Regions from separate parts of the Streptomyces sp. NPDC098781 genome, predicted to be linked through region 1. Evidence: riboswitches for the same ligand, from Rfam matches in the RefSeq annotation. Region 1 holds a riboswitch; the other holds the start of a gene.
What was found. Region 1 has a riboswitch for glycine ahead of gcvT (glycine cleavage system aminomethyltransferase GcvT). Riboswitches for the same ligand answer to the same signal wherever they lie in the genome.

Region 1 (8,731 bases):
CTCCTCCGAGGCCGCGACCTTGAAGGAGACCGCCTTCGCCGCGATCACGTGCTCCAGGGGGCCGCCCTGGAAGCCCGGGAAGACGGAGGAGTTCAGCTTCTTGGCGAAGTCCTTCTTCGCGAGGATGATGCCGCCGCGCGGGCCGCCCAGCGTCTTGTGGGTGGTGGACGTGACGACGTCCGCGTGCTCCACCGGGTTCGGGTGCAGGCCCGCCGCGACCAGACCGGCGAAGTGGGCCATGTCGACCCACAGGTACGCCTCGACCTCGTCGGCGATCCGGCGGAACTCGGCGAAGTCCAGCTTCCGCGGGTACGCCGACCAGCCGGCGATGATCACCTTGGGCCGGTGCTCCTTGGCGAGCTTCTCGACCTCGGCCATGTCGACCAGGCCGGTCTCGGTGTCCACGTGGTACGGGACGACCTTGAACTGCTTGCCGGAGAAGTTCAGCCGCATCCCGTGCGTGAGGTGGCCGCCGTGCGCCAGGTCCAGGCCGAGGATCGTGTCGCCGGGCTGGGCCAGCGCGAACAGGGCGGCCTGGTTGGCGGAGGCGCCCGAGTGCGGCTGGACGTTGGCGTACTCGGCGCCGAACAGCTCCTTCACCCGGTCGATGGCGATCTGCTCGGCGACGTCGACGTGCTCGCAGCCGCCGTAGTAGCGGCGGCCGGGGTAGCCCTCGGCGTACTTGTTGGTGGCGACCGAGCCCTGCGCCTCCATCACCGCGACCGGCGCGAAGTTCTCGGAGGCGATCATCTCCAGCGTGGACTGCTGGCGCTCCAGCTCGGCGTCGAGCGCGGCGGCGATCGCCGGGTCCAGCTCGTGCAGGGGCGTGTTGAGAAGAGACTTGTCAGACATAAGGGGATGTATCTCCTCAGCCGGCGGTGTGGGTGACGTACTCGTCGGCGGACAGCAGGTCGGCCGGCTCCTCCGTGACCCGGATCTTGAACAGCCAGCCGCCCTCGAAGGGCGCGGAGTTCACCAGCGCCGGGTCGTTCACCACGTCCTCGTTGATCTCGGTGATCTCGCCGGTGACCGGGGAGTACAGGTCGGAGACGGACTTGGTCGACTCCAGCTCACCGCAGGTCTCACCCGCGGTCACCGTCGTGCCGACCTCGGGGAGCTGGGCGTAGACGACGTCGCCGAGCGCGTTGGCCGCGAACTCGGTGATGCCGACCGTCGAGACGCCGTCCTCGGCGGCCGACAGCCACTCGTGCTCCTTGCTGTAGCGCAGCTGCTGGGGGTTGCTCATGGCCTGAATTCTCCTGTACGCGCGGGAGTGGTGATGAATGGGGGACCGATGGAAACGTGCGTGAGCAGCGGAAATGTGCCCAGGGTCACGCGGGCGCCGCTGTCAGTCTCTACTTTCCGGCGCTGTCTTCGCCGCTTCTGCTGCTACTTCTGGCGCTTGTAGAACGGCAGCGCCACGACCTCGTACGGCTCGTGGCTGCCGCGGATGTCCACGCCGACACCGGCCGTGCCGGGCGCCGAGTGCGCGGCGTCGACGTAGGCCATGGCGATGGGCTTGCCCAGGGTGGGGGAGGGCGCGCCGGAGGTGACCTCGCCGATGACCTCGCCGCCGACGACGACCGGGTACCCGGCGCGCGGGACGCGACGCCCCTCGGCGATCAGGCCGACCAGGACCCGCGGCGGGTTCTCGGAGGCACGCTCGGCGGCCTCGGACAGCGCCTCGCGCCCGACGAAGTCGCCCTCCTTCTCGAACTTCACCACCCGGCCGAGCCCGGCGTCGAAGGGGGTGAGGGAGGTCGACAGCTCGTTGCCGTACAGCGGCATGCCCGCCTCCAGCCGGAGCGTGTCCCGGCAGGACAGCCCGCAGGGCACCAGACCGGCGCCCTCGCCCGCCTTGGTCAGCGCCTGCCACAGCTCCACGGCGTGCTCCGGCTTCACGAACAGCTCGAAGCCGTCCTCGCCGGTGTAGCCCGTACGGGCGATCAGCGCGGGGACGCCGGCGACGGTGCCGGGCAGGCCGGCGTAGTACTTCAGGCCGTCGAGGTCGGCGTCGGTCAGCGACTTCAGGATGCCGGGCGACTCGGGGCCCTGGACGGCGAGCAGCGCGTACGCGTCGCGGTCGTCGCGCACCTCGGCGTCGAAGCCGGCGGCGCGCTCGGTGACCGCGTCGAGCACGACCTGGGCGTTGGAGGCATTGGCGACGATCATGTACTCGGTCTCGGCGAGCCGGTAGACGATCAGGTCGTCGAGGATGCCGCCGTCGGCCTGGCAGATCATCGTGTAGCGGGCGCGGCCGACGCCGACGGAGCCGATGTTGCCGACCAGGGCGTGGTTCAGCAGGGCGGCGGCCTGCGGGCCGGTGACGGTGATCTCGCCCATGTGGGAGAGATCGAAGAGCCCGGCCCTGGTCCGCACGGCGTTGTGCTCGTCGCGTTCGGAGCCGTAGCGCAGGGGCATGTCCCAGCCGGCGAAGTCGGTCATCGTCGCGCCGAGCGAGCGATGCAGGGCATCGAGCGCGGTACGACGGGGTGCGGTGCTGCTGCTCATCGGACGGTCGTCTCCCAAGGCAGGACGGGCGAGGTCGTTCCTCCCCATCTGTCATCGGAACCTGAGAGGTTCGCCACGACCGCCACGGGGACGATCACGGCTTGCACCTTGGGTGGAGCCACGCCTGTTCTCGCGAAAAGGGGTGACTCGCTTTTCAGATGTGCCTCGCCCGCGCGGTAACGGGGCCTGAGAGATTCAAGGGAGGGACTTGCTCCTTCGGCGCCCTGGCGATGCACTGCCGGGGACTCTCCCGCGCGGATTCAAACGGCCGGTATGCAGTTGGCGCCGCCATCATTGCATGCCGGGCTCGTCGACGGCAGGGGCGTCTCTGTAACCGGCTTGTGGCAGGAAGCGAACGAAAATACGGGAGATCCTCTATTACCTTCTCTTTACGCTCAGTGGGGATGGGGAATCCTGACCCCGGAGGAGGACGATGACGGTGAACCGCACCACGGCGTACGCGACGAGCTCGGGCCTCGCGCTGCCCAAGCAGCCCGCCGCCCCGGCCGCCGAGGCCCGCGCCACGTGCCCAGCGCCCGTGGTCCGCGATCTGCGCGAGCGCTCCGGTCACAGCCCGCACGCCTTGCTCTTCGGCCCCAGGGACCTCGTCGTCATCACCGGTCTGCCCGGCAGCGGCAAGTCCACGCTGATGAAGCGGACGGTGAAGGGCATCCGTGTCGACTCCCAGGACACCCGGGACCGCTGGGACGCCCGGATGCCGGGCTACCTCCCCTACACCGTCTACCGCCCCCTCGTCCGCCTCGCCCACTACGCCGGTCTGCGCCGTGCCCTGCGCACCGGCGAGGGCGTCGTCGTGCACGACTGCGGTACGCAGGCCTGGGTGCGCGCCTGGCTGGCCCGCGAGGCCCGCCGCCGCGGCGGCACCCTCCACCTGCTCCTGCTGGACGTGGCCCCTCGCACCGCCCTGGAGGGCCAGCGAGAGCGCGGCCGGGGCGTCTCGCGCTACGCCTTCCTGCGTCACCGCCGCGCCGCCGCCCGCCTGCTCCGCTCGGTGACGAAGGGCGATCTGCCGCAGGGGTGCGGCTCGGCCGTGCTGGTGGATCGGGACGCGGTGGATGTGCTGCGGCGGATCGGGTTCGTGGGGTGAGGTGACGGCTCACCCCCGGCCGGGGCGGCGGACGAGCAGCCGCTGCCGGCCGTCGGACGGGGGCTGACCGGCCGTATCTGCCGGATGACCGCCCGTAGAACTGCGCGGGCCGGACACCGGATAGCCTTTTCGCCACAGACGTGGTTCACAGCAGGCGGTCAGACAGATGGACATCCCAGCGGATCTCCCCGCGGACTTCCCGGCACCGGCACACCTCCTTCCGCACGGCGGTTGGCCCGGCAACGAGTTGGAGGAGGTGCTCTCGGCCTCCCTCGGCATGCCCTCGGCGGGCGGGAGGATCGTCGAGGTGCTCGGCCGCAGCTTCGTGTGGGTGCCCCTGCCCAGCGGCGGCGGCCCGCACAGCGGCCCGCTGGACCTGCCCACCGTGGAGATCGACGGCCAGGGATACGTCCCGGTCTTCAGCTCCGAGGAACAGTTCCGCCAGGTCGTCGGCGCGCACATGTCGTACACGGTCGCCCCGGCAGTGGAGTTCGCCCGCGGTCTGCCCCCGCAGGTGGGCATCGCCCTGAACCCGGACGGTGTGGTCGGCCTCCCGCTCCCCCCGGCGGCGGTAGCCGAGCTCTGCCGGGTGAACCGCACCCCGCTGGACGGTCTCACCTCCGGCGGCCGCGTCAAGCTCTACGAGCCCGACTGGCAGGACGACCCGGTCGACTTCCTCGCGGCGGCGTCGGCCGCGTTCGCCGAGACCGGCGTGGTCACCACGGCCCGCCGCTGTCTGGCCGCGATCGAGACGGCCGACCCGGTGATGTTCATAGGCGTGGAACTCGCCCACTGGGAGGGCGACTTGCGCGCCGCCCCCACGGACGCCCTCGCCCGCGCGCTGGGCAGCGCGCCGATCGCCTGGCCGGTCAACCTGGTGCTGCTGGACGTGGCCCAGGACCCGGTGATCGAGTGGATGCGGCAGCGGGTGCGGCCCTTCTACACGCGGGAACCCTGAGAACCCGGGGGGCGCGGGGCACACGGGCCCGCCCCGCGGGTGCGACCGGCCACACCCGCCCCGCGCCCCGCAGCCGACATCAAGTCCCCGGCTCTCCCCGGCTCTCCCTGCGGAGCGCCTAAGCTGGGCACAAAGCCAACTTCCCGAAGAGGCGGTAAGACGTGAGCGCGAGCGGCACCGCTGCGACCGGACAGGTCGAGCACATGCTGCGCCAGGTGACCCCCGGGCGCTACGACGCCTACGAGGCCCTCCTGCGCGCGCTCGCGACCCCGAACACCGGCCAGATCTGGATGCTGCTCTGGCACGGCCAGGCCGGCTCCCCGGACGCCCAGTACGGAAACATGGAGGTCGAGGGCTACGGCTACGCGCCGTGCGTCACCTCCGCCCAGGAGCTGTCGGCCAGCGGCTGGAACCGCAGCTACGAAGTGGTCGACGGCGTGGAGGTGGCCCGCGCCCTCTACCCCGACCACTACGGACTCTGGCTGAACCCGCACGCCCCGGGCGGCGGCGTCGGCATCCCCTGGCTCGACCTGCGCCGCATCGCCACCGGCCTGGACCGCCAGCCCGCCGGACCGCTGCGGCTGACCGAGCCCGGCATCGAGATCCCGCAGTTCTACGCCCTGCTCGCGCAGAACGCCCACCGCACCCCGGCCGTCCGCTCCCTGCGCCGCGCCTGGGTGCAGCCGGCGCTCGGCGCGCCGTATCTCGCGATCGGGCTCGACGTGTACGACACCAGCCCGCCCGCGGTGGACTCGGTGCGCTCGATGATGCTCCAGTCGATCGGCGCGGTCCCGGACGGGCTGCCGGTGTCGACCGTGGCGATGTCCGACGAGGACGACCCGGTCGCGATGTGGATGCGGTCGGGCACCCGTCCGTTCTACGACCGCGAGGCGCACGCCGCTCCCGTGCAGGCACCCGCCGGTGGTTACGGTTACCCTCCGGCACAGGGTCGTTACTGATCATTTGGCGCGCTAACCTACCGTTCAGTCGGCATCCCGACTTCGTAGGTGCACACGGCCGTTGACTGCGGTTTCGTAGGCGCATCTTCGCGCGTAGATGGGATCGGAAGGTCCCGGTCCGCCCTCATACGCCCCAACTGGCTCGCGTCCGCCGATCGTTACCCGCTGTTCGGATAACGGAACCCCCCAGACAGCATCACGGTTGCGCATCCTTTCATCGCCAACTCTGGCAACAAAACGCAGAAGCGTTGAAGACTCCCGCTCCAGGGGAGCTCGCCCCTGTGTACGACGACGAGTACGACGGACTGATCACGCCGCCACAAGCGGCAAGCGCGGGCCGGCTCACGCCGGTTGAGAGGGGTCCCTGCCACATGACGGCACCATTGCACGAGCCGACCGCGGAAGCGGCCCCGAGCGCGGCCGAGGAAGCGGCGGTGGCCACAGGCGCAAAGGCGGTACAGGGGCGTTCCCTTGGCCGGATCGCCTGGGAGCGCCTGAAGCGGGACAAGCTCGCCCTGACGGGCGGCATCGTGGTGCTCGTGCTCATAGCCGTCGCCCTGCTCGCGCCGCTGATCACCAGCCTCGTGGGCCAGGACCCCGAGGCGCACCACGAGGAGCTGATCGACCCGCTGTTCGGTACTCCGACAGGTTCCTTCGGCGGCATCAGCGGCGACCATCTTCTCGGTATCGAGCCGGTGAACGGTCGCGACATCTTCGCCCGCATCGTCTACGGCGCCCGGATCTCACTCCTCGTCGGCTTCCTGTCCGCGCTGGTCGCCGTCGTCATCGGTACCGTCCTGGGCGTGCTGGCCGGGTTCTTCGGCGGCTGGGTCGACGCCGTCATCAGCCGGATCATGGACGGCCTGCTGGCCTTCCCGCAGCTGCTGTTCATCATCGCGCTGGTCTCCGTCATGCCGAACGAGATGCTCGGGCTGAGCGGTACCGGTGTCCGGCTGTTCGTGATGATCCTGGTCATCGGTTTCTTCGGCTGGCCCTATATCGGGCGAGTGGTCCGCGGCCAGACCCTCTCGCTGCGCGAGCGGGAGTACGTCGAGGCGGCCAGATCGCTCGGCGCCGGGCGGCTCTACATCCTGTTCAAGGAACTGCTGCCCAACCTCGTCGCCCCCATCATCGTGTACACGACGATGATGATCCCCACCAACATCCTCACCGAGGCGGCACTCAGCTTCCTGGGCGTGGGCGTCAAGCCGCCCACGGCCTCCTGGGGGCAGATGCTTTCGAGCGCGATCGACTACTACGACTCGGATCCGATGTACATGGTGATCCCGGGCGTGGCGATCTTCATCACCGTTCTTGCCTTCAATCTCTTCGGCGACGGCGTGCGTGACGCGCTCGACCCGAAGGGCTCCCGCTGAACTGCCGTTTCCCAGTGACCCGTGGCACCCACACGGGGTCTCTCTTCAAGACCGGAGGATCCGAGATCGTGACTACCCAACGCACCTCAGGGCGACGCAAGCAGGCCATGGCCGCTGCCGCCGTGGTCGCCGCGCTGCTCACCACGGCGGCGTGCGGCGGCGGCAACGACGACGAGGGGTCTAAGGGCGGGGCGGCCGGTTTCGATGCCGCGAACAACAAGGTCGCCCAAGCCTCGCTCGCCAAGAAGGGCGGCACGCTGAAGTTCGCCGGTGCCCAGGACGCCGACTCGTGGGACACCACGCGCGGCTACTACGGCTTCATGTGGAACTTCTCCCGCTACTACAGCCGTCAGCTCGTCACCAGCAAGACCGAGCCGGGCAAGGCCGGCACCGAGCTGACCCCGGACCTCGCCTCCGGTCTCGCCAAGATCTCGGACGACGGCAAGACGTACACGTACACCCTGCGTGACGGCATAACCTGGGAGGACGGCAAGCCGATCACCTCCAAGGACGTCAAGTACGGCATCGAGCGCGTCTGGGCGCAGGACGTGCTGTCCGGCGGTCCGGTCTACCTGAAGGACGTGCTCGACCCGAAGGGCGAGTACCAGGGCCCGTACAAGGACAAGTCCGCGGACAAGCTGGGTCTGAAGGCCATCGAGACGCCGGACGACAAGACCATCGTCTTCAAGCTGCCGACGGCCAACTCGGACTTCGAGGAGATGCTGGCCCTGACGTCGGCCTCCCCGGTCCGCCAGGACAAGGACACCAAGTCCAAGTACGGCCTGCACCCCTTCTCCTCGGGCCCGTACAAGTTCGAGTCGTACAACCCGGGCAAGGACCTGACGCTGGTCCGGAACACCGAGTGGAAGCAGGCCTCGGACCCGGTCCGCAAGGCGTACCCGGACAAGATCACGATCAAGTTCTTCACGAACGCCAACGACATGGACGCGCGCCTGATCGCGGGCGACTACGACCTGGACATCAACCAGACCGGCATGTCGCCGCAGGGCCGCACCACCGCCCTGAAGCAGCACAAGGACAACCTGGACAACCCGGTCTCCGGCTACATCCGTTACGCGGTCTTCCCGCAGAGCGTGAAGCCCTTCGACAACATCGAGTGCCGCAAGGCCGTCATCTACGGCGCCGATCACGTGTCGCTCCAGAACGCGCGCGGCGGCCCGATCGCCGGTGGTGACATCGGTACCAACATGCTGCCGCCGGCCGTTCCGGGCTCCGAGGGCCAGAAGTACGACCCGTACGAGCTCGCCGGTGCCAACAAGAAGGGCAACGTCGACAAGGCCAAGGAAGCGCTGAAGGCCTGCGGTCAGCCGAACGGCTTCAAGACCACCATCGCCGTCCGCAACAACAAGCCGGCCGAGGTGGCCACCGCCGAGTCCCTCCAGGCGTCGCTGAAGAAGGTCGGCATCACCGCCGACATCGACCAGTACGACGGCTCGCAGACCACCGGCATCATCGGTAGCCCCGAGAACGTGAAGAAGAAGGGCTACGGCATCATCATCATGGGCTGGGGCCCGGACTTCCCGTCCGTCCAGGGCTATGGCATGCCGCTGTGGGACAGCAAGTACATCCTTGAGAGCGGCAACAACAACTTCGCCCTGATCAAGGACAAGACGATCGACGGTCTCTTCGACACCTACGTCACGACGCTGGACGACGCGGGGAAGACCAAGACCGCCACGGAGATCAACCACAAGGTGATGGAGGGCGCGTACTACCTGCCCTTCGTCTTCGAGAAGTTCATCAACTGGCGCGGGAGCAACCTGGCCAACGTCTACACGACGGACGCGTACAGCGGTAT
Region 2 (8,731 bases), on a different contig from region 1:
CCGGGTGACTGCCTACCGTCGAGAAGGCAGGTCAAGGACGGAGGTCGGCGTGAGAAGCAGCGGCGACGGTACGGCTGGGGGAGTTCCCGAGCGCAGTCTCGGGGCGAGCGGACCGTACCCGCTTCACGGCATCGCGGATCACGCTTCGCAGCGACCGACGGCCGTGCCGAGCAGCGGCGGAGGGGCGGCGTCCATGGCGACCGAGGAGATCGGGTATCGCGGTCCGACGGCGTGTGCGGCCGCCGGCATCACATACCGGCAATTGGACTACTGGGCCCGCACCGGCCTGGTCGAGCCGAGCGTGCGGCCCGCTTACGGGTCGGGGACGCAGCGGCTGTACAGCTTCCGGGACGTCGTCGTCCTGAAGATCGTCAAGCGCTTCCTCGACACCGGTGTGTCGCTCCAGAACATCCGCACCGCCGTTCAGCATCTGCGGGAGCGGGGCTTTCGCGATCTCGAGCGCATGACGCTGATGAGCGACGGCGCGACGGTGTACGAGTGCACGTCGCCCGACGAGGTGCACGCGCTGCTCCAGGGCGGGCAGGGGATCTTCGGTATCGCGGTGGGCGTGGTGTGGCGGGACGTCGAGAGCGCGCTCTCGCAGCTGCACGGGGAGCGGATCGACACCGGCGAGACGCTCGTCGGGCACAACCCGGCGGACGAGCTGGCTCGGCGGCGCAACCGGGCGGTCTGACCCCCAGGTCATTGTCAGTGGCGTGAGGCAGCATCAGAGGTGTGAGAAACGCGCCCACGATCCTGCATCTCGACATGGATGCCTTCTACGCCTCGGTGGAGCAGGCATCCAAGCCGAGCCTGCGCGGGAAGGCCGTGATCGTGGGCGGGCTCGGGCCGCGGGGCGTCGTCGCCACCGCCTCCTACGAGGCCAGGGTCTTCGGGGTGCACTCGGCGATGCCCATGGGGCAGGCGCGTCGGCTGGCGCCGAATGCCGCGTATCTCGTGCCGCGCTTCGGGATCTACCGCGACATCAGCGAGCAGGTGATGGCGCTGCTGCGCGAGCTGTCGCCGCTGGTGGAGCCACTGAGCCTGGATGAGGCGTTCGTGGATCTGGAGGCCGGGGACGCGGCCTGGGATGAGGCGTCGGCGCGGCTGGTGGGAGCGAAGCTGCGGGCCGACATACGGGCCGGCACGGGGCTGGCGGGGTCGGTGGGGCTGGCCGCGTCCAAGATGCTCGCGAAGATCGCCTCAGAGGAGGCCAAGCCCGACGGGCTGGTGGTGATCGAGCCGGGCACCGAGCGGGCGATGCTCGGGCCGATGTCGGTGCGGACCCTGCCCGGGGTGGGCCCGGCGACCGGGGACCATCTGCGGCGGGCCGGCATCCACACAGTCGAGGAGATCGCCGAGGCGGGTGAGGACGAGCTCGTCCGGCTGCTGGGCAAGGCGCATGGGCACGCCCTGTACGCGATGGCCCTGGCGCACGACGAGCGGCCCGTGGTGGCCGAGCGGGAGGCCAAGTCGGTGTCGGTCGAGGACACCTATGACGTGGACATCCACGACCGGGTGCGGGTGGGGTTGGAGGTCCAGCGGCTGGCGGACCGCTGTGTGCGCAGGTTGCGGGGTGCCGGGTTGTCCGGGCGGACGATCGTGCTCAAGGTGCGGCGGTACGACTTCTCGACCTTGACCCGGTCCGAGACCTTGCGCGGCCCCACGGACGATCCGGGCGTGGTCCGGGAGGCGGCCGCCCGGCTGCTCGATTCCGTGGACACGACGGGTGGCGTACGGCTGCTCGGGGTCGGGGTCAGCGGGCTGGCCGACTACACGCAGGAGGATCTGTTCGCGCAGGCCGCGGGGGAGCGGGTGGAGGAGGCGGCGGAGCACGGTGAGGAAGAGGCGGCGGCCGCGGGGCACGCCGAGGACGTGACCGAGCGGCGGTGGCACGCGGGGCACGATGTGCGGCACGCCGAGTTCGGGCACGGGTGGGTGCAGGGGAGCGGGCTGGGACGGGTGACGGTGCGGTTCGAGACGCCCTGGTCGGAGCCGGGGCGGGTGCGGACGTTCCGGGTCGAGGACCCGGACCTGGAGGCCGCGGAGCCCCTGCCGTTGGTGGAGGGGCGGTCCGGACGAGATGAGGGCGGCGAGGGAGCCGCGACCGGTGCCGGCGGGGGACTGGGGGCGCAGGAGCCGCCTGTGGCGCATGGGTAGGGCGGGCGGGGGCGCTGGGGCGTACCGGAGCCGCCGTTGTGCGCCCTCAGGGGTGCGGGTGAGTGGTCTTCGGGCCGTTGTTGTCGGGATCCTCCGCGCCCGCCAGTTTGCCGAAGTCCCGGTCGGGCGGTGGGGGCGAGGCGGCGACGTCGAGGCCGTAGTGGTGGTAGAGCTGGAGTTCCTGTTCGGGGGAAAGGTGGCGGCCCACCCCGAAGTCGGGGGCGTCCTTGATCAGGGTGCGGTCGAAGGGGACGTGGAGGGTGCCCTCCACCAGTTCGCTGGGCTCCAGGGGTACGAAGGCGTCCCGGGAGAACAGGCCCGTGCGTATCGCCGCCCATTCCGGCACTCCCGTCGCGTCGTCGAGATAGACCTCGTCGATGGTGCCGATCTTGGTGCCGTTGCGGTCGAAGGCCTTGCGGCCGATCAGATTGCGCGGATCGATGTCGGTCTGCACGGGCCCTCCACTTGGTCGCAACTCATCCGTAAGCACTACGAAAAGGCAGATTGGTGAGAGCGGCCACTTGAAGGTCCGTGCGCCGACCTCGCTGGTAGGCTGACTAGCGGCTGCTGACCCCGTGCGGGAGAGTCCTCCGGAGAACACCGGAGGCGCCGAAGGAGCAAATCCTCCCCGGAATCTCTCAGGCTCACGTACCGCACGGACGAGGTCACTCTGGAAAGCAGGGCGGGTGTCGACGGCTTCCGCTCTCACCGACGGTGAAAGCCGACGGCCTTCGGGCTGTCCGGTGAAGCTCTCAGGTTGAGATGACAGAGGGGGAGGCCGTTCGGGTACCCGCGCCGTGGTGCCCCTCGAAGGTCGTCAGACCAGGAGGCCTCCGCAATGACCGCCCACCGCATTCCGCTCTCCGAGCTCGAGCAGGGTATCCCCTTCGAGCAGCGCCACATCGGCCCTGATCATGAGGCTCGGGCCAAGATGCTCGCCCAGGTCGGGTACGGCTCGCTGGACGAACTGACCGCCGCCGCGGTGCCGGACGTGATCAAGAACGCCGACTCCCTCGACCTGCCCGGGGCGCGTACCGAGCCCGAGGTGCTGGCCGAGCTGCGGTCGCTCGCCGACCGCAACCAGGTGCTGGACTCGATGATCGGGCTCGGGTACTACGGCACCTTCACGCCGCCGGTCATCCTGCGGAATGTCATGGAGAACCCGGCCTGGTACACCGCCTACACGCCGTACCAGCCGGAGATCTCGCAGGGACGGCTCGAAGCCCTGCTGAACTTCCAGACCATGGTCGCCGAGCTCACCGGACTGCCGACGTCCGGTGCCTCGCTGCTGGACGAGGGGACCGCGGCGGCCGAGGCCATGGCCCTGTCACGGCGCATGGGCCGGAACAAGAAGGGTCTCTTCCTGGTCGACGCGGATGTGCTTCCGCAGACGATCGCCGTGATCGAGACCCGCGCCGAGCCCACCGGGGTGGAGGTCGTGGTCGCCGACCTCAGCGACGGCATTCCGGCCGAGATCGCCTCGCGTGAGATCACCGGCGTGCTCCTTCAGTACCCGGGCGCCTCCGGTGTCGTACGGGACATCAAGCCCGTCATCGAGCAGGCCCACGAGCTGGGTGCGCTCGTCACCGTCGCCGCGGATCTGCTCGCGCTCACCCTGCTGCGGTCGCCCGGCGAGCTCGGGGCGGACATCGCGGTCGGCACGACGCAGCGGTTCGGTGTGCCGATGGGCTTCGGCGGTCCGCACGCCGGCTACATGGCCGTGCACGAGAAGTTCGCGCGCAGCCTGCCGGGGCGGCTCGTGGGCGTGTCCGTGGACGCCGACGGGAACAAGGCCTACCGGCTCGCTCTCCAGACGCGTGAGCAGCACATCCGGCGCGAGAAGGCGACCAGCAACATCTGTACCGCTCAGGTGCTGCTGGCCGTGATGGCCGGGATGTACGCCGTCTACCACGGGCCCGAGGGGCTCAAGGGCATCGCGCGGCGCACCCACCGTTACGCCTCGATCCTCGCCGCGGGGCTCACGGCCGGTGGCGTCGAGGTCGTGCACGGTTCCTACTTCGACACGCTGACCGCGCGGATGCCCGGAAAGGCCGCCCAGGTGGTCGCCGCCGCCCGCCAGAACGGCGTCAACCTGCGCCTCGTCGACGCCGACCACGTCTCCGTCGCCTGCGACGAGACCACCGCGCGGGCCCAGCTGGGCGCCGTATGGACGGCGTTCGGGGTCGAGGGGGACATCGAGGCACTGGACGCGGCGACCGAGGACACCCTTCCGGGCGACCTGCTGCGCGGCGACGACTACCTCACGCACCCCGTCTTCCACCAGCACCGCTCCGAGACCGCGATGCTGCGCTATCTGCGCCGGCTGGCGGACCGGGACTACGCGCTGGACCGCGGCATGATCCCGCTGGGCTCCTGCACGATGAAGCTCAACGCGACCACCGAGATGGAGCCGGTCACCTGGCCGGAGTTCGGGCAGCTGCACCCCTTCGCGCCCGCCGAGCAGGCGCAGGGCTATCTGACGCTCATCCGTGAGGTGGAGGAACGTCTCGCCGAGGTCACCGGCTACGACAAGGTCTCGCTCCAGCCGAACGCCGGGTCGCAGGGTGAGCTGGCCGGGCTGCTCGCGGTGCGCGGGTACCACCGGGCCAACGGCGACGAGCAGCGGACCGTCTGCCTCATCCCGTCCTCGGCGCACGGCACGAACGCCGCCAGCGCCGTCATGGCCGGCATGAAGGTCGTCGTCGTGAAGACCGCCGAGGACGGCGAGATCGACGTCGAGGACCTGCGGGCCAAGATCGAGAAGCACCGCGACGAGCTGTCCGTGCTGATGATCACGTACCCGTCGACGCACGGTGTGTTCGAGGAGCACGTCGCCGACATCTGCGCGCAGGTACACGAGGCCGGCGGGCAGGTGTACGTCGACGGCGCGAACCTCAACGCGCTGGTGGGGCTCGCCAAGCCCGGGCACTTCGGCGGTGACGTCTCGCACCTGAACCTGCACAAGACCTTCTGCATTCCGCACGGCGGCGGCGGTCCGGGTGTCGGCCCGGTCGGTGTGCGCGCGCACCTGGCGCCGTACCTGCCCAACCACCCGCTCCAGCCCGCCGCCGGTCCGGAGACGGGTGTCGGCCCGATCTCCGCCGCGCCGTGGGGCTCCGCGGGCATCCTGCCCATCTCCTGGGCGTACGTCCGTCTCATGGGCGGCGAGGGGCTGAAGCGCGCCACGCAGGTGGCCGTGCTGTCCGCCAACTACATCGCCAAGCGGCTGGAGCCGCACTACCCCGTGCTTTACACCGGCCCGGGCGGGCTGGTCGCGCACGAGTGCATCATCGACCTGCGGCCGCTGACCAAGGCGACCGGCGTGAGCGTCGACGACGTGGCCAAGCGGCTCATCGACTACGGCTTCCACGCGCCGACGATGTCGTTCCCGGTGGCCGGGACGCTGATGATCGAGCCGACCGAGTCCGAGGACCTGATCGAACTCGACCGGTTCTGCGATGCGATGATCGCCATCCGTGCGGAGATCGAGAAGGTCGGGTCGGGTCAGTGGCCCGCCGAGGACAACCCGCTGCACAACGCCCCGCACACCGCCGACGCGCTCGGCGGGGAGTGGGAGCACGCGTACACCCGTGCGGAGGCCGTGTTCCCGGCCGGGGTGTCGGCCGCCGAGAAGTACTGGCCGCCGGTGCGCCGCATCGACCAGGCCTTCGGCGACCGGAACCTGGTGTGCTCGTGCCCGCCGCTGGACGCGTACGAGGACTGAGCTCGAAGTAGGTGTGTGAAGAAGGGCTCCGCCCCGGCCGTAGGTGGCCGGGGCGGAGCCTTTTCCGCACCCGCCGCGACTGGTACCGCTGTCCGTAGCGGACCGGTCGTGCCTGGTCACCGGTCGTGCCTGGTCAGGGGGCGTTGTCAGTGCCGGATGCCACTATTCGTGGCATGAGTGACGAGCCGTTCAACTGGCATGGCTTCCTGGGGCGTTGGCAGGAGGAGTGGGTTCCGCGGGACGAGGGGGACGAGGACGATGACGGCACCGACGTGCCGCTGGGCCGACCCGGGGCGGACGAGGCGGCGATCGCCGCGGCCGAGGCCCGGCTGGGGCGGGGGCTGCCGCCGTCGTACCGGGAGTTCCTGGCCGTGAGCGAAGGGTGGCGCGTCGATCAGACGGCCGGGATCTATCAGCTCGGCGGTGCCGCGGACATCGACTGGTTCGGGGACCCGTACGACATGGCCCCCATGTACGAGGAGAACCTGGGCGACAACCCGCGCACGGAGGACGTCCTGCTGGCCGGGATGTGGCGACGGGCGCTCCGGCTGGAGACGGATTCGGACATGTCGCACGCCCTGCTCGACCCGGGCGACAGTGACCAGGACGGCGAGTGGGCGCTCTACGTGTACAAGGGCTGGAGCGGTGAACTGCCGGACCGTTACCCGTCGTTCCGTGCCTACATGGAGGCCATGTACCGCGGCTTCCACTCCCAACGGGCCGGGAGAGCCGACTTCGTGAACGCGACCACGCGTGCCCAGGACGCCCATGTGGAGGAGGCCCGCCTGCTGGCCCTGCGCGGGCGGTACGAGGAGGCTCAGCCGCTCCTGGAGGAGGCGCGGTCCTTCGGGCGGCCCCGCAGCGCCGTCCTGCTCGATCAGCTCCTGCACCTGCGGGCTCCGCGCAGTTCCCGGGGGTACGGCCATCTGGTGGCCGACCCGCGCTACCTGCCCGAGCTTCTGCCCGTGGAGGCCATGACGGCGTCGGACGGCGGCCGGCGGCTGGGCGGGGACGACCACTGGCTCGGGATGATGCACGCCCGTGGGGCGGACCGTAAGACCGCCGAGGCCGTGCTGAGCGCGATGCGGGACGGCAGCCATCGCTACGCGCCGCCGGGAGTGTGGGGCCGGGCCGTCGCCGAGGCCCGGGAGGCGGCTCGCTGGGGGGCCGGCGACGCCGCGTGGCGGGTGCTGCGGGAGGCGCTCCCGCGGTGGGAGGCACCCGGGCCGTCCCTGATCGCCCCGATCGGCCTGCTCGCGGATCCGGTGCTGGGTCCGCTGATCACCCCCGAGCGTGGACGGGAGCTCCTCGCGACACCGAGGGCCGGGGAGACGGGACCCGCCCCCGAGCCGGTGCCCGATCTCGACCCGCCCGGCCTCGCCTGGCTGACGGAAACCGCCGGGCACCAGCGGCCGTTCGACGGGTACCGCTGTGTCTGGGTCGAGGGGGTCGATCCCGCCCGCCTGCCCGCCCTGATCGGCGAGGAAGGCGCCGAACTGAGCGCGCCCGCGGATCCGCTCAGGGTGTCCTGGCGGGCACCCGCGCCGCACGAGCGGGAGGGCGTGGAACTCTGGGAGGACCGGGCCGTGGTCGCCGTCGGCCGTACCGCCGGGGGGTGGGCCTTCGCCTTCGACGGCCACTCGCACCACCACCTGAACCATCTGTTCCTGTCCCCGGCACCGGCCGCCTCCTCGGGGGTCGGTCGTGCGGTGGTGGTGTGGGTCGATCCAAGTCGATCGTCTCAGGGCGGCCACCCGGGAGCGTTCCACGTGTCGGTGGCCGAACAGGGTGTGGAGCTCTACGCGTTCACCGTGCGGGGCACGGAGATCCAGCGTTCCGGAGCGATACCCGAGGCCCTGGACCCCGCACGGCTGTTCCGCCAGGAGGACGGCGAACCCGAGTGCGAACGGCGTGCGTTGGAAGCCCTGCACCGCGAACTCGGGCTCTCCCTTCCCCGCTTCGCGCTGACCAAGGGCAAGCTCCACACCTTCACCACGCGGTCATGGACCCGGGCGCCCCGCGAGGGCGAGGGATTTGCCTACCTCAGCTTCGCGCGGCTCCGGTCGTGACGCCGGCCGTCGGTTCGGGGAGAGAGCGTCAGACGATCCCCGATGCCTTGAGCACCGCCCGCGCCTCGGCTTCGTCGATCTGGAGCCGCAGCCGTTCCAGTACCTCGAGGCCCTCCAGCAGCGTCCCGCCGGCCCGGGAGCGGCGTACACCGGTGTCCAGTTCGTGCCACAGCAGCGGGTTGGCGAGGAGGACCCGGGGGTCCAGTTCCAGGCGGCGGCCGTCCGTGTCGCGCAGGGTCAGGTGCGCGGAGACATCGCCGTACTGCCGAACGGTCACCAGGGCGTCCGTGCGCACCGCCTGACGCCGGACCAGGCCGCGCACCGCGAGCCAGCCGGGGCCGGCCGTCACGCGCTGCGGGAGCAGGATCGTGAAGAGCAGGGAGGTCATGACGAGCCACAGCATGGCGCGGGGTGGTGTGAGGGTGTGCGCGTCCCAGTCGACCGCCAGGGTCATGCCGAGGAAGGTCAGGGCACAGCCGGTGGCGAACCGTGCGCTGTCGTGCCATTGGCGGTCACCGGTCGGGGCCGGGCGTGCGCTGCTTCCGTCCACAATGCCGACGGTAGGGGGAATCGGCGTTCGAGCGAACGCCGCTGACGGTGCTCTGACGCCTAACGGTTCATCGTTGACGCGATCCTGATGTGCGAGGCCGGGCGGGCCGCTGGGCACGTGTCAGCCGGTGTGCACGCGGGGCCTGCGATCCCGGTCCGGTTCGGCCTCGCGCAGCACTTCGCGGGTGACCGGGGCGACCTCGCCCTGGCCGAAGAGGAAGAAGCGGAG

Region 2: it holds a riboswitch for glycine, as region 1 does, so the genes downstream of both, gcvP (aminomethyl-transferring glycine dehydrogenase) here and gcvT (glycine cleavage system aminomethyltransferase GcvT) in region 1, are expected to answer to the same signal.

What each region holds. Positions count from the first base shown of each region.
Region 1 is NZ_JBIWAK010000004.1:280,739-289,469, reverse strand. Features, by position in the region: gene glyA (serine hydroxymethyltransferase) at 1-852, opposite strand, end outside; gene gcvH (glycine cleavage system protein GcvH) at 869-1,246, opposite strand; gene gcvT (glycine cleavage system aminomethyltransferase GcvT) at 1,390-2,511, opposite strand; glycine riboswitch at 2,676-2,774, opposite strand; gene ACIQWG_RS18210 (AAA family ATPase) at 2,945-3,619, shown strand; gene ACIQWG_RS18205 (enhanced serine sensitivity protein SseB) at 3,786-4,577, shown strand; gene ACIQWG_RS18200 (enhanced serine sensitivity protein SseB C-terminal domain-containing protein) at 4,739-5,536, shown strand; gene ACIQWG_RS18195 (ABC transporter permease) at 5,908-6,912, shown strand; gene ACIQWG_RS18190 (ABC transporter substrate-binding protein) at 6,981-8,731, shown strand, end outside.
Region 2 is NZ_JBIWAK010000001.1:8,303-17,033, forward strand. Features, by position in the region: gene ACIQWG_RS00050 (MerR family transcriptional regulator) at 50-694, shown strand; gene ACIQWG_RS00055 (DNA polymerase IV) at 736-2,160, shown strand; gene ACIQWG_RS00060 (PRC-barrel domain-containing protein) at 2,207-2,614, opposite strand; glycine riboswitch at 2,729-2,824, shown strand; gene gcvP (aminomethyl-transferring glycine dehydrogenase) at 2,999-5,884, shown strand; gene ACIQWG_RS00070 (SMI1/KNR4 family protein) at 6,058-7,953, shown strand; gene ACIQWG_RS00075 (hypothetical protein) at 7,982-8,503, opposite strand; gene ACIQWG_RS00080 (amino acid transporter) at 8,624-8,731, opposite strand, start outside.